2 regions of the Kitasatospora sp. MAP12-44 genome follow, and region 1 is predicted to be linked to the other one. Evidence: riboswitches for the same ligand, from Rfam matches in the RefSeq annotation. Region 1 holds a riboswitch; the other holds the start of a gene.
The links. A riboswitch is a leader RNA that binds a small molecule or an ion and turns the genes downstream of it on or off. The one in region 1 is predicted to bind glycine.
Positions count from the first base shown of each region.

Region 2: another riboswitch for glycine. It lies ahead of gcvT (glycine cleavage system aminomethyltransferase GcvT); the one in region 1 lies ahead of gcvP (aminomethyl-transferring glycine dehydrogenase).

Region 1 covers NZ_JARZAE010000004.1:1,194,210-1,201,413, reverse strand. Annotated here, with positions in the region: gene P3T34_RS06070 (DNA polymerase IV) at 1-513, shown strand, start outside; gene P3T34_RS06065 (MFS transporter) at 581-2,059, opposite strand; gene P3T34_RS06060 (PRC and DUF2382 domain-containing protein) at 2,250-3,233, opposite strand; glycine riboswitch at 3,405-3,510, shown strand; gene gcvP (aminomethyl-transferring glycine dehydrogenase) at 3,746-6,646, shown strand; gene P3T34_RS06050 (DUF5999 family protein) at 6,734-6,925, opposite strand.
Region 2 covers NZ_JARZAE010000004.1:5,580,661-5,587,864, forward strand. Annotated here, with positions in the region: gene P3T34_RS25785 (L-serine ammonia-lyase) at 1-547, opposite strand, end outside; gene glyA (serine hydroxymethyltransferase) at 708-1,976, opposite strand; gene gcvH (glycine cleavage system protein GcvH) at 2,057-2,431, opposite strand; gene gcvT (glycine cleavage system aminomethyltransferase GcvT) at 2,524-3,645, opposite strand; glycine riboswitch at 3,841-3,942, opposite strand; gene P3T34_RS25805 (enhanced serine sensitivity protein SseB) at 4,099-4,929, shown strand; gene P3T34_RS25810 (enhanced serine sensitivity protein SseB C-terminal domain-containing protein) at 5,144-5,989, shown strand; gene P3T34_RS25815 (ABC transporter permease) at 6,276-7,204, shown strand, end outside.

The sequences.
Region 1 (7,204 bases):
GCGGGGCGCTCGGGGCGGACGGTGGTGCTCAAGGTGCGCCGCTTCGACTTCAGCACGCTGACCCGCTCGGAGACGCTGCGCGGTCCCACCGACGACGAGCGGGTGATCATGGGGACGGCGCGCCGGCTGCTCTCCCAGGTCGACATCACGGGCGGGATCCGGCTGCTGGGGGTCGGTGTCTCGCAGCTGGCCGAGTTCACCCAGGAGGACCTGTTCGCGCAGGCTGCGGCCGAGGCGCAGGAGGAGGCGGCGGAGGCGGAGCCGTCGGCGGGCGAGGGGCCGCCGGAGCCGGCGGCAGCGCCCGAGGCGGCGTCCGCGCACCGGATGTGGCTGCCTGGCCAGGACGTGACGCACCAGGGCTTCGGCCCCGGCTGGGTGCAGGGCAGCGGGGTCGGCCGGGTCACCGTACGGTTCGAGACGCCGGACAGCGCGCCGGGCCGGGTGCGGACCTTCCTGGTGGACGATCCGCTGCTGGCGCCCTCCGACCCGCTGCCGTTGCGCCCGCCGTCCTGAGGGCCGGCACAGCACTGCGGCGCCACCCGGTGGTCCGGGGGGCGCCGCAGTGGGGGAGTGCTGTTGGTCAGGCGCCGGTCGTGACCGGCTCGCGGTCGGCCTGGCCCGCGGCGGCCGGGGCGGCCGGGCGGATCTGGCGGATCGCGAAGGGGACGGCGGCGGCGACCAGGCAGACCACCGCGGCGACCCAGTAGGCGTGCTTGTAGGCGTCCAGGGTCGGGATCTGGATCGGCAGCGGGATCGGCAGCTTCATGGTGTCGCCGGTCAGGATCGCGCCCATCACCGCGGTGCCGATGGCGCCGCCGACGGTGCGCAGCACCGCGTTCATGCCGTTGGCGATGCCGCTCTGCTCGGCCGGGACGGCGCCGTTGATGTAGGCGGGCATCGCGGCGTAGGCCATGCCCACGCCGAGGCCGAAGACCGCCGAGGCGAGGTAGATGTTCCACTGCTGGCTGTGCTGGAGGGCCAGGAAGATCATCGAGGCCGAACCGAACACGCCGCCGAGCACCAGCGGCAGGCGCGGACCGCGCCGGGCGATGAGCAGGGCGCCGAGCGGGGCGGCGACCATCGAGCCGAGGGCGGAGGGCAGCAGCATGACGCCGGCGTGCAGCACGGTGGCGGTGAAGCCGTAGTGCGCGATCTTCTCGGGCGTCTGGGTGAAGTTGCTGATCACCAGGAACGAGCCGTACATCCCGAAGCCGATGAGCAGGCCGGAGATGTTGGTGAACGCGACGGCCGGGCGGGCCATCATCTTCATGTCGACCAGCGGGTGGCTGACCCGGGTCTCGATGATGCCCCAGATCAGGGCGATCACGGCGGCCACGGCGAACAGGCCGAGGGTCTTGTTGGAGGTCCAGCCCCACTCGTTGCCCTGGCTGACGGCGATCAGCAGCGCGGAGAGCCAGCCGGCCAGGGTGATCGCTCCGAGCGGGTCGGCGCCGCCGGCCTTGTCGACCACCGGGTCCTTGGGGACGCGCAGGGCGACCAGGGCGAGCGCGATCAGACCGAAGACCAGGCCCATCCAGAAGATGGACTTGTAGTTCCAGTGCTCCAGCAGCAGGCCGGTGGCCACCAGGCCCAGGCCGCTGCCGACGCCCATGCTGGCGCTGATCGCGGCGACGCCGCCGGTGACCTTCTGCTTGGGCAGCTCGTCGCGCACGATGCTGATGGCCAGCGGCAGCACGCCACCGCCGGCGCCCTGCAGCACGCGGGCGACCACGAGCCAGGTGAAGGAGTGGGTGCACACCGCGAGGCCGGAGCCGAGCACCAGGCCGCCGAGCGAGATGAGCAGCATCGGCTTGCGGCCGCGCAGGTCGCCGAAGCGGCCGAGCAGCGGCGTGAGGACGGCGGCGGAGAGCAGGTTGGCCGTCATCAGCCAGGTGATGGTGGAGCCGTGGACGTTCAGCTCCCGGGCCAGCGACGGCAGGATCGGGACAACCGCCGTCTGCACCACGCTGAACGCCAGCATCGCCAGTACCAGGGCGGGGAGCACCCGGGAGGTGCTCTGCTTCTCGGCCGTCGCGGTGGGCTGTGGTGCCTCACTCACGGTGAATCCTCCAGTGCATGTGCTTCGAGCGAGCTGCTTGAAGCTGGTGAAAGTCAATGAACTGAAGTAACCATGCCGAGAATGCTTCACCATGTCAAATATCTACCGGTGAATCTTCTCCCCCCAGGGAACGGACATGCCACGGCCCGGACCTGACGGTGCAGGTCCGGGCCGTGGCGGTGGCTTTCGGCTAGGTGGGGCCGCCGTCGTGGATCTCCACCTGCTCGCGCCGCAGCTCGTCGCGGACCACCTCTTCCTCGGTGTACCGCTCGACCATCAGCCGCACCCGCTCCATCGGCGCGACGTACTTGCGGACGACCGGACGCTCCTCGTGCAGCGTCACCTCCTCCACCGCCTCGAGGATCTCCTGCTCGGAGAGGGCGGCCTGCTCGGCCTCGCCGACCGGCACCCGCTCCACCCGGACCCGCTCGCGGACCACCGGCACCCGGCGCTCCACCGCCTCGGTCACCACGTACTTGCGCAGGCGTGCGGTGCCGATCACGTGCCACTCGTTGGTGATCTCCAGACGCTCCTCGCGCAGCGTCAGCTCGACCGGGCCGGGTGGCGGCATGGTGGCCCGGCTGTGGGTGGCGTCGGTGGCAACGGCCGCCGTGGTGGCGGCCTTTGGTGCGGTGGCGTGCACGGGGTCGGGGGTGGTCGTCCGGCTCTGGCTGACCGGCTTGTCCAGGCCGACGGTGGGCGGCGGGGCCGTGGCCGAGGCGGCGTGCGACGTCGAGGTGGCGTTCGCCAGCGGGCGGGCCATGGTGGTCGCGGCCCCCGCCGGGACGGCGCCGAAGTCGAGATCCTCCTGCTTGCGCCGGCCGGCGGCCACGGGCTCGGCGCTCGCCGGGCGGGCGGCGCCGGGGGAGTCCAGGCCGTAGTAGCGGTAGAGCTGGAGCTCCTGGGCGGGTGACAGGTGCTGACCGACGCCGAAGTCCGGGGAGTCCTTGATCAGCGACTTGTCGTAGGGGACCCGGAGTTCCTCGCCGGAGAACTCGCTGGTGGTCAGCGGGACGAAGGCGTCCCGCCCGAAGATCCCGGTCCGCACGGCGGCCCACTCCGGCTCGCCGGTCGCGTCGTCGAGGTAGACCTCGTCCACCGTGCCGATCTTGTCGCCGTTGCGGTCGACGGCCTTGTGGCCGATCAGGTCTCGGGGGTCGATGTCGGTATGCACGCTATTCCTCCTGTGGGCTGCTACGGCCTCCGTTCACACCAAAAGCCATGAACCGGACAGCGGCGAGCGGAGCGCCGCCGTCCGGGCGTGAACTGGGCTGTTCAGGTGAGTGGTCTCGCTCACCTCAGCGGTGATCGAATGCGTCTCCGCTGGTACCCTGGGCGCGACCGCCGAACCCGCTCGGGAGAGTCCTCGCCCCTCGAAAAGGAGGGGATCGAGGCGCCGAAGGAGCAACTCCTCCCCGGAATCTCTCAGGCATCCGTACCGTGTGGGATAGGTCACTCTGGAAAGAAGGGCAGGACCGCCGGCGAGGGAGCCGACGGCCACCACCCTCACCGACGGTGCAAGCCGACGGGGCGACCGCCCCGCGCGGGCGAAGCTCTCAGGTCCCGATGACAGAGGGGGAGGCCTGTCGGGCTCGTCCGTCCCAGGGTCGATCCGCTGCGCGCAGCGGCGACGGCCTACCGGCGTGCGTGCCCCCGCCGGTCCGTGACCAGGAGGCCTCGACCACCATGAATGCCCAGCCGACCGCCGGTCGCCCCCACAGCTCCGCCACGCTCAGCGAGCTCGAGCAGGCCAGCCCCTTCGAGTCGCGCCACATCGGCCCCGACAGTGCCGCGCAGGCCAAGATGCTGGCGCACGTGGGCTACAGCTCGCTCGACGACCTCTCCGCCGCCGCGGTGCCCGAGGCGATCCGCAGCATCACCGGTCTTGACCTGCCCGACGGCCGCAGCGAGGCCCAGGTCCTCGCCGAGCTGCGCGAGTTGGCCGGCCGCAACCAGGTGCTCACGCCGATGATCGGCCTGGGCTACTACGGCACCTTCACGCCGCCGGTGATCCTGCGCAACGTCATGGAGAACCCGTCCTGGTACACGGCCTACACGCCGTACCAGCCGGAGATCTCGCAGGGCCGCCTGGAGGCGCTGCTCAACTTCCAGACCGTGGTCTCCGACCTGACCGGTCTGGACACCTCCGGCTCCTCGCTGCTCGACGAGGGCACCGCCGCCGCCGAGGCGATGGCGCTGGCCCGCCGGGTCACCAAGGTCAAGGGCGGTGTCTTCCTGGTCGACGCCGACACGCTGCCGCAGACCATCGCGGTGATCCAGACCCGCGCGGAGCCGACCGGTGTCGAGGTCGTCGTCGCGGACCTGTCCGGCGGCATCCCGGCCGAGATCGCCGAGCGCGGCGTCTTCGGCATGCTGCTCCAGTACCCCGGCGCCTCGGGCGCGGTGCGCGACCTGAGCGCCGTGATAGAGCAGGCGCACGGCCTGGGCGCGGTCGTCGCGGTCGCCGCCGACCTGCTGGCGCTGACCCTGCTCAAGTCCCCGGGTTCGCTGGGCGCCGACATCGCCTGCGGCACCTCGCAGCGCTTCGGCGTCCCGATGGGCTTCGGCGGCCCGCACGCCGGCTACCTGGCCGTGCGCGCCGAGTACGCCCGCAACCTGCCCGGCCGCCTGGTCGGCGTCTCGGTCGACGCCGACGGCAACCGCGCCTACCGGCTGGCCCTGCAGACCCGCGAGCAGCACATCCGTCGCGAGAAGGCCACCAGCAACATCTGTACCGCCCAGGTGCTGCTCGCCGTGATGGCCTCGATGTACGCCGTCTACCACGGCCCGGACGGCCTGGCCGACATCGCCCGCCGCACCCACCGCTACGCCGCCGCGCTCGCGGCCGGCCTGCGCGCGGGCGGCGTCGAGCTGCTGCACGGCGAGTTCTTCGACACCGTCACCGCCCGCGTCCCGGGCCGCGCCGCCGAGGTGGTGGCCGCCGCCCGCGAGGCCGGCGTCAACCTCTACCAGGACGGCGCCGACCTGGTCTCGGTCTCCTGCGACGAGACCACCACCCGCGAGCACCTGGACGCGGTGTGGAGCGCGTTCGGCGTGATCGGCGCCGAGGTGGACGAGAGCGCCGACGTGCTGCCCGCCGCGCTGCTGCGCGAGGACGAGTACCTCACCCACCCGGTCTTCCACAGCCACCGCTCGGAGACCTCGATGCTGCGCTACCTGCGCCGCCTCTCGGACCGGGACTACGCGCTGGACCGCGGCATGATCCCGCTGGGCTCGTGCACCATGAAGCTCAACGCCACCACCGAGATGGAGGCGGTCACCTGGCCGGAGTTCGGCCAGCTGCACCCCTTCGCCCCGATCGAGCAGGCGCAGGGCTACCTGACGCTGATCCGCGAGCTGGAGCAGCAGCTCGTCGAGGTCACCGGCTACGACGCGGTCTCCATCCAGCCGAACGCCGGTTCGCAGGGCGAGCTGGCCGGCCTGCTGGCCGTCCGCGCCTACCACCACGCCAACGGCGACACCCAGCGTGACGTCTGCCTGATCCCGGCCTCGGCGCACGGCACCAACGCGGCCTCCGCCGCGATGGCCGGCATGCGGGTGGTCGTGGTCAAGACGCTGACCGACGGCGACGTGGACGTCGAGGACCTGCAGTCCAAGATCGAGAAGCACCGCGACGAGCTCGCGGTGCTGATGGTCACCTACCCGTCCACCCACGGCGTGTTCGAGACCCAGATCACCGACATCTGCGCGGCCGTGCACGAGGCCGGCGGCCAGGTGTACGTGGACGGCGCCAACCTGAACGCGCTGGTCGGCCTCGCCAAGCCGGGCAAGTTCGGCGCGGACGTCTCGCACCTGAACCTGCACAAGACCTTCTGCATCCCGCACGGCGGCGGCGGCCCGGGCGTCGGCCCGGTCGCGGTGCGCGCGCACCTCGCGCCGTACCTGCCCAACCACCCGCTGCAGAGCGAGGCGGGCCCGGCCACCGGCGTCGGCCCGATCTCGGCGGCGCCGTGGGGCTCGGCCGCGATCCTGCCGATCTCCTGGGCGTACGTCCGGCTGATGGGCGGCGAGGGCCTCAAGCGCGCGACCCAGGTCGCGGTGCTGAACGCCAACTACATCGCCAAGCGGCTCGCGCCGTCGTTCCCGGTGCTCTACACCGGCCCGGGCGGACTGGTCGCGCACGAGTGCATCATCGACCTGCGCCCGCTCACCAAGGCGACCGGCGTGACCGTGGACGACATCGCCAAGCGTCTGATCGACTACGGCTTCCACGCGCCGACGATGTCCTTCCCGGTGGCCGGCACGCTGATGATCGAGCCGACCGAGTCCGAGGACCTGCACGAGATCGACCGGTTCTGCGCCGCGATGATCGAGATCCGCGCGGAGATCGAGAAGGTCGGCAGCGGCGAGTGGGACGCGGTCGACAACCCGCTGCACCACGCTCCGCACACCGCCGCCACGATGGCCGGCGACTGGGCGCACGGCTACTCGCGTCAGGAGGCGGTCTTCCCGGCGGGTGTGAACCCGGCGGACAAGTACTGGCCGCCGGTGAGCCGGATCGACGGCGCCTACGGTGACCGCAACCTGGTCTGCTCGTGCCCGCCGATGGACGAGTACGACGCCTGAGTGGTCCGGCAGGCATGACGTGGGCCCGGCGGAAGTCCTTCCGCCGGGCCCACGGTGCGTTCGGGGAGGCTGGGGCCTGTCCGGGCGCTAGGCGGCGATCGCCAGCGGGCGGTGGGGTGCGATCACCCGGCCGTCGGGCAGCAGCTCGCCGGTGTCCTCGAAGAGCAGGACGCCGTTGCAGAGCAGGCTCCAGCCCTGCTCGGGGTGACGGGCGACCGGGATGGCCGCTTCCCGGTCGGCGGACTCGGCCGACGGGCACTCAGGTCGGTGCTGGCACATCTTCGTACCTCGCTCTGTTCGCGATCCTCGCCCCCGCAGCGGCGCCGTGCCCCAGGGGGCCGCGTTGCCGTGCCGATGATCGGATCCTGTCCGGCCGGCCCAGGTGTGAGTCGGCAATTCAGTGGGTAGGAAGTCTGTCCTTCCACGCTGGTTCCCAGTGTCGGTGTCCTGGGGCGATCCCGCAGCGGTTTGGTGACTTGCGCCACAACTCCGGGGCAGAGATCACCCATTCAGATGGTCTGCGGGGCCTTGGGATGACGAACGGGCCACCCGGTCGGT
Region 2 (7,204 bases), 4.4 Mb from region 1:
GCAGCAGCTCCTCGCCGGTGCGGAACGGGTAGCGCAGCGCGGTGTCGTCGGGCACCACGCGGTCGGCGCCGATCGCGTCCTCGTCGACCACGAAGCCGCCGCCGACCGAGTAGTAGGTCTTCTCCAGCAGCACCGCGCCGGCCTCGCCGTGCGCGACCAGGGTCATGCCGTTGGCGTGGTACGGCAGCGAGCGGCGGCGGTGCAGCACCAGCTGGGTGTCGGTGTCGAAGGCGATCTGGTGGGTGCCGAGCAGCGAGAGCCGCTTGGTCTCCTTGATCCGCTCGACGTCCAGGTCGGCCTTGCCGACGTCCACCGTCCGCGGCGAGTTGCCCTCCAGGCCGAGCAGGACGGCCTTCGGGGTGCCGTGGCCGTGGCCGGTGGCGCCGAGCGAGCCGAACAGCTCGGCCTTGACGGCGACGACCTGCTCCAGCAGCCCCTCGGAGCGCAGGCGGCGGGCGAACATCCGGGCCGCGCGCATCGGGCCGACCGTGTGCGAGCTGGAGGGGCCGATACCGATGGAGAAGAGGTCGAAGACGCTGAGGGCCACGGGAGTGACGTCCTTGTCTGGCTCGTGGAAGAAGCGCGCCCCCAGGTGTGGCGGGGCGCGTCTGTGCATGGCGCGGGGCACCGGCTCACGTTCCAGTGTGCGCGGTGCCCCGTCGGATCGGACCAGGTCGGCAGGGGTGATGCCGACCACGTTCCGGGGACTACAGCTCCGGGTAGAGCGGGTACTTCTCGGCGAGCGCGGTGACCCGGGCCTTCAGCGCGACGGCCTTGGCCTCGTCGAAGGAGGGCAGCAGCGCCTCGGCGATGACGTCGGCGACCTCGCGGAAGTCCTCGGCCTGGAAGCCGCGGGTGGCCAGCGCGGGGGTGCCGATGCGCAGGCCGGAGGTGACCATCGGGGGGCGCGGGTCGTTCGGGACGGCGTTGCGGTTGACCGTGATGCCGACCTCGTGCAGCCGGTCCTCGGCCTGCTGGCCGTCGAGCTGGCTGTTGCGCAGGTCGACCAGGACCAGGTGCACGTCGGTGCCACCGGAGAGCACCGAGACGCCGGCCGCGGTGGCGTCGTCCTGGAGCAGGCGGGCGGCCAGGATCTTGGCGCCCTCCAGGGTGCGCTCCTGGCGCTCCTTGAACTCCGGGGAGGCCGCGACCTTGAACGAGACGGCCTTGGCCGCGATCACGTGCTCCAGCGGACCACCCTGCTGGCCGGGGAAGACCGCCGAGTTGATCTTCTTGGCCAGCGCGGCCTTGGAGAGGATCACACCGCCGCGCGGGCCGCCCAGGGTCTTGTGGGTGGTGGTGGTGACGACGTCCGCGTACGGCACGGGGTTCGGGTGCAGGCCCGCGGCCACCAGGCCGGCGAAGTGCGCCATGTCGACCATCAGCAGCGCGCCGACCTCGTCCGCGACGCGGCGGAAGGCGGCGAAGTCCAGCTGGCGCGGGTAGGCGGACCAGCCGGCGATGATCAGCTTGGGCTGGTGCTCCTTGGCGAGGCGCTCGACCTCCTCCATGTCGACCAGGTTGGTCTTCTCGTCGACGTGGTAGGCCACCACGTTGTAGAGCTTGCCCGAGAAGTTGATCTTCATGCCGTGGGTCAGGTGACCGCCGTGCGCCAGGTTCAGGCCCAGGATGGTGTCGCCCGGCTGGATCAGCGCGAACATCGCGGCGGCGTTGGCCTGCGCGCCGGAGTGCGGCTGCACGTTGGCGGCCTCGGCGCCGAACAGCGCCTTGATCCGGTCGATGGCGATCTGCTCGACCACGTCGACGTGCTCGCAGCCACCGTAGTAGCGACGGCCGGGGTAGCCCTCGGCGTACTTGTTGGTCAGGACCGAGCCCTGCGCCTCCATGACGGCCACCGGAGCGAAGTTCTCGGAGGCGATCATTTCGAGGGTGGACTGCTGGCGGTGCAGCTCGGCGTCGACCGCGGCGGCGATCTCCGGGTCGAGCGCGTGGAGGGACTGGTTGAGAACCGTCATGGTGGCGTCTTCCCTTGGGGCGGTTCGAGCGTTGGGGAGGCCGGGGCGGCCGCTGCGCTGCGGCCGCCCCTCAGGGTCGATCAGGAGGCGAACGCGGTGTACTCGTCGGCGCTCAGCAGGTCGTCGGCGGCCTCGGTGACCTTGACCTTGAAGAGCCAGCCGCCTTCGAATGGCGCGGAGTTGACGAGCGCCGGGTCGCTGACGACGTCCTCGTTCGCCTCGACGACCTCGCCGGTGACCGGCGAGTACAGGTCGCTGACCGACTTGGTGGACTCGAGCTCGCCGCAGGTCTCCCCGGCGGTGACGGTGTCACCGACGGCGGGCAGCTGGACGTAGACGATGTCACCGAGGGCGTCGGCCGCGTGGGCGGTGATGCCGATGGTGGACACACCCTCCTCGGCGGCGCTCAGCCACTCGTGGTCCTTGCTGTACTGCAGCTGCTGCGGGTTGCTCATGGTGCTCATTCTCCAGGATGGGAAGCGGGGATGGCCAAAGCGGTCCGCCGGGCGGACAGCCGAATGGGAGGAGGGCCTAAGCCCGACCGGTCTTAGCGGGCGCGCTTGTAGAACGGCAGTGCGACGACCTCGACCGGCTCCTGCTTGCCGCGGACGTCCACCGCGACGGTGGTGCCGGGGGCGGCGTACGCGGCGTCCACGTACGCGATGGCGATCGGCTTGCCCAGCGTCGGGGAGGGGGCGCCGGAGGTGATCCGGCCGATCGGGGTGCCGTCGGCGGCGACCACCGCGTACTCGGCGCGCGGCACGCGCTTGCCCTCGGAGACCAGGCCGACCAGCTTGCGCGGCGGGTTGGTCTCGGCGTTGGCGGCGGCCGCCTCCAGCGCCTTGCGGCCGATGAACGCGCCGTCGTTGGTGGTCTTGTCGAAGCGCACCACCCGACCCAGGCCCGCGTCGAAGGGGGTCAGGTCGGTGCTCAGCTCGTGCCCGTAGAGCGGCATGCCGGCCTCCAGGCGCAGCGTGTCGCGGCAGGACAGGCCGCACGGCACCAGACCGCTCTCCCGGCCGGCCTCGGTCAGCGCCTGCCACAGGTGCTCGGCGTCGGCGGGGGCGGAGAAGATCTCGAAGCCGTCCTCGCCGGTGTAGCCGGTGCGGGCGAGCAGCACGTCCTTGCCGGCCACCTGGGCGGGCAGGATCGCGTAGTACTTCAGGCCGGGCAGGTCGGCGTCGGTGAGCGAGGCCAGGATGCCGTTGGCCTCGGGGCCCTGGACGGCGATCAGCGCGTAGGCGTCCCGGTCGTCGCGGACGACGGCGTCGAAGCCGTCCGCGCGGGCGGTCAGCTCGTCCAGCACCAGCTGGGCGTTGGAGGCGTTGGCGACGACCATGAACTCGTGCTCGGCGAGCCGGTAGACGATCAGGTCGTCCAGGATGCCGCCGTCCTCGCGGCAGATCATGGTGTAGCGGGCGCGCAGCACGCCGAGCGCCGAGACGAAGCCGACCAGCGCGTGGTCCAGCATCTCGCCGGCCTGCGGGCCGCTGACGGTGATCTCGCCCATGTGGGAGAGGTCGAAGAGACCGGCCTTGGTGCGGACGGCGAGGTGCTCCTCGCGCTCGCTGCCGTAGCGCAGCGGCATGTCCCAGCCGGCGAAGTCGGTCATGGTCGCGCCGAGGGCGCGGTGCAGGGCGTCGAGCGCGGTCAGGCGGGGGGACGTCACGGCGGTTGACTCCTAGGGCTGGCACTCAGGGACGACGCACGGGCATGGGGCCTGTACGCGGACATGCGGGGGCGCGATCTCCCCATCTGTCGTCAAACCTGAGAGCTTCACCACACACCTGTCCGAGGTCCAGGATGACGTGGCTTGCACCGTGGGTGGGCGCACGGCGCGGCCGTGTCCACTTTCCAGATGTGCCTCGCCCACGCGGTAGGGGTGCCTGAGAGATTCCGGGGAGGACTTGCTCCTTCGGCGCCGGTCGTGCCGTGACGGCATTCCGGGCTCTCCCGCGCGGGTTCGAGCGGCCAGTATGAAGTTCGGATGTCCGAGCGGACGCGCTCATCATGGCATGCCCGACAGCAGGACGGGAGAGGGGGGCGATCCGGGCTCGGTAGGCTGTGCCTCGCGCGCGAACGGGACACGCCTCGCGCGGCGCGAGACGGGTGGGCAGCACGGATGGGAATCCCCGCAGAGGGCCTTGCACCGACGGCACAGGGGTGGGCCGAGCCGGGTACGGCGCCGGTCGGCGGTGGCTGGCCGGGCAATGAGCTGGAGCAGGTGCTGACGGCCGCGATCGGCGACCCAGGGGCGACCCCGCGGGTGGTCGAGGTGCTGGCGCGCAGCCAGGTCTGGATCCCGCTGCCGGCCGGCGGCGACCCGCGCGGGCAGATGCTCGACCTGCCGACGATCGAACTGGCCGGCGCGCCGTACGTCCCGGTGTTCTCCTCCCAGGAGCAGTTCCTGCAGCACGGCGGCGGGCTGGCCTGCGCCGTCGCGCCGGCCTGGGAGTTCGCCCGCGGGCTGCCGCTGGGCGTCGGCATCGCGGTCAACCCCGGTGGGCCGGTGGGCATCCCGGTGCCGCCCGAGGGTGTCGGCGAGGTGCGCCGCGGCCCGCTGCAGGACCGCTGGGCGGGCGCGCCGGGGAGCCCGGACGGGGGCGCGGGGCCCGGGCTCGGCGCCCGGGTCGCACTCCGTTTGCTGGAGCCGCACGAGGAGCCGGTGGCGTTCCTGACCGCGGTCCACGCCGAACTCGGCGCGCTGCCGGGCGTGCTGACCGCCCGGCGCGCGCTGGCCTCGGTGGAGGGCGAGCCGCCGGTGCTGTTCGTGGGCGTCCAGCTGGATCCCGAGCGTCCGGCCGAGCCGGCCGACGCCAATGCGGCGATCGGCCGCGCGCTGGGCGTCGCGCCGCTGCCGTGGGGCGTGCACATGGTGCTGCTGGACCTGGTGGCGGACCCGGTGGTGGACTGGCTGCTGCACCGGGTCCAGCCGTTCTACGCACGGATCTGAGACGGAATCGCGCACCCGGGGGATGTCGGCATGACGGTTGTCGGCGAAGCCCCGTAGGGTGCTGCCGACATCTTGGCCGCGAGCCAGGCAAACCCGGAGCGACCGGCGGACCGACCGGCAGCAGGACGACGACGGAGGGCTCGACGTGAACGCAGGCGGCGCCCCGGGGCCGTGGGGCCCGGCACCCGGCCCGCGCCCCGGCGCGGACCCGGGGGTGCTGGAGCGCGCCCTGCGCGAGGTCGCGCCCGAGCGCTACGACGCGTACGAGACGCTGCTCGGCGCGCTCGCCGCCGGCCAGGTCTGGATGCTGCTCTGGCACGGCCAGCCCGGCAGCCCGGACGCGCAGTACGGCAACATGGACATCGGCGGGCTCGGCTACGCCCCCGCCGTCACCTCGCCCGAGCAGCTGGCCGCCAGCGGCTGGTCCCGCGCCCACGAGCTGATCACCGGCCGGGAGATCGCCGCCGCGCTCTACCGCACCCGCTGGGGCCTGTGGCTGAACCCGCACGCTCCCGGCGGCGGCGTCGGCATCCCGTGGGCCGACCTGCGCCGGGTCGCCTCCGGCCTGGACCGGCTGCCGGCCGGGCCGCTGCGGCTGAGTGAACCACAGGTCGCCGCGGCGCAGTTCTACTCCGTACTCGAACAGCAGGCCCCGTCGGTGCGGCCGGTCCGCTCGCTGCGCCGCGCCTGGGTGCAACCGGTCGTCGACGAACCGTACTTGGCGATCGGCCTGGAGCTCTACGACACCTCGCCGCCGGCCGTCGAGGCGGTCCGCGCGCTGATGCAGCGGGCGATCGCGCAGGCACCCGAGGGGCTGGCCGTGTCGACCGTCGCGATGAGTGACGAATACGACCCGGTGGGGCTCTGGATGCGTGCCCACGCCCGGCCGTTCTACCACCGCGAGGCCACCCCCGCGCCGTACCCGGCCGCCGCGCCCTACCCGGGTGGCTACCCGCCCCAACAGCCCTCCTACGGCTACCCGATGCCCGCGCAGGGCACCCCGCCGGCGACCGGTCAGGGCTGGCCACAGCAGCCGTGGCAGGGCTACCCCGGGCGTTGAAAGCCGTCAATATCTGACGCTTGGTCACCCTCCTCGGCACTGCCTGAACAGTGACATGCAGGTTTACCGATCATGAACAACGGCAGATCACAGTTGGGCATCCTTCGACCTGCAGGTCTGGCGCAACGCTGCACGCAACGTGAAGAGTTCTGCGCACCGCACCAGCCGAGCAACCCGAACGGCGCGCAGCTCAGGACCTGACCAGGATCTGACCAGGATCTGTACCAGCGTGCGCGCCCCGGGACGCCATGGGCCGACGACCGTCGGCGAGGGGACCGTACTGCCCATGACCACACCCACCGACACCACCGCAGCCGTGCCGGACGAGCCCGCCGCCCCGGCGCCGGCCGCTCCCGCCGCCCGGATCGAGGGCCGCTCGCTCGGCCGCATCGCCTGGACCCGCTTCAAGCGCGACAAGGCCGCCGTGGCCGGCGGCATCGTGGTGATCCTGCTCATCCTGATCGCCGTGCTGGCCAAGCCGCTCGAGTCCTGGTTCGGCCTCAACCCCGATGTGCTGCACCAGGATCTGCTGGACGCCGACCTCGGCGGCCTGCCGACCGGATCGTTCGGCGGCATGAGCCTGAGCCACCCGCTGGGCGTCGACCCGGTGCTCGGCCGCGACCTGCTCTCCCGGATCCTCGAAGGCTCCTGGGTCTCGCTGCTGGTGGCCTTCAGCGCGACCGTGCTGTCCAACACCATCGGCACCGTGCTCGGTGTCGTCGCCGGCTACTACGGCGGCTGGGTGGACGCGGTGATCAGCCGGATCATGGACACCTTCCTGGCCTTCCCGCTGCTGCTCTTCGCGATCTCGATCTCGGCCTCGCTGCAGGCCGGCGCGTTCGGCCTGCACGGCCTGCCGCTGCACCTGGGCGTGCTGATCTTCGTGATCGGATTCTTCAACTGGCCCTACATGGGCCGGATCGTGCGTGGCCAGACACTCTCGCTGCGCGAGCGGGAGTTCGTCGACGCGGCCCGCAGCCTGGGCGCCCGCGGCCCGTTCATCCTGTTCAAGGAACTGCTGCCGAACCTGGTCGGTCCGATCGTCGTCTACTCGACGCTGCTGATCCCGACCAACATCCTCTTCGAGGCCGGCCTCAGCTTCCTTGGTGTCGGCATCCAGCCGCCGCAGGCCTCCTGGGGCGGGATGATCAACGACGCGATCAAGTACTACCAGGTGGACCCCGAGTACATGGTGGTCCCCGGTCTGGCGATCTT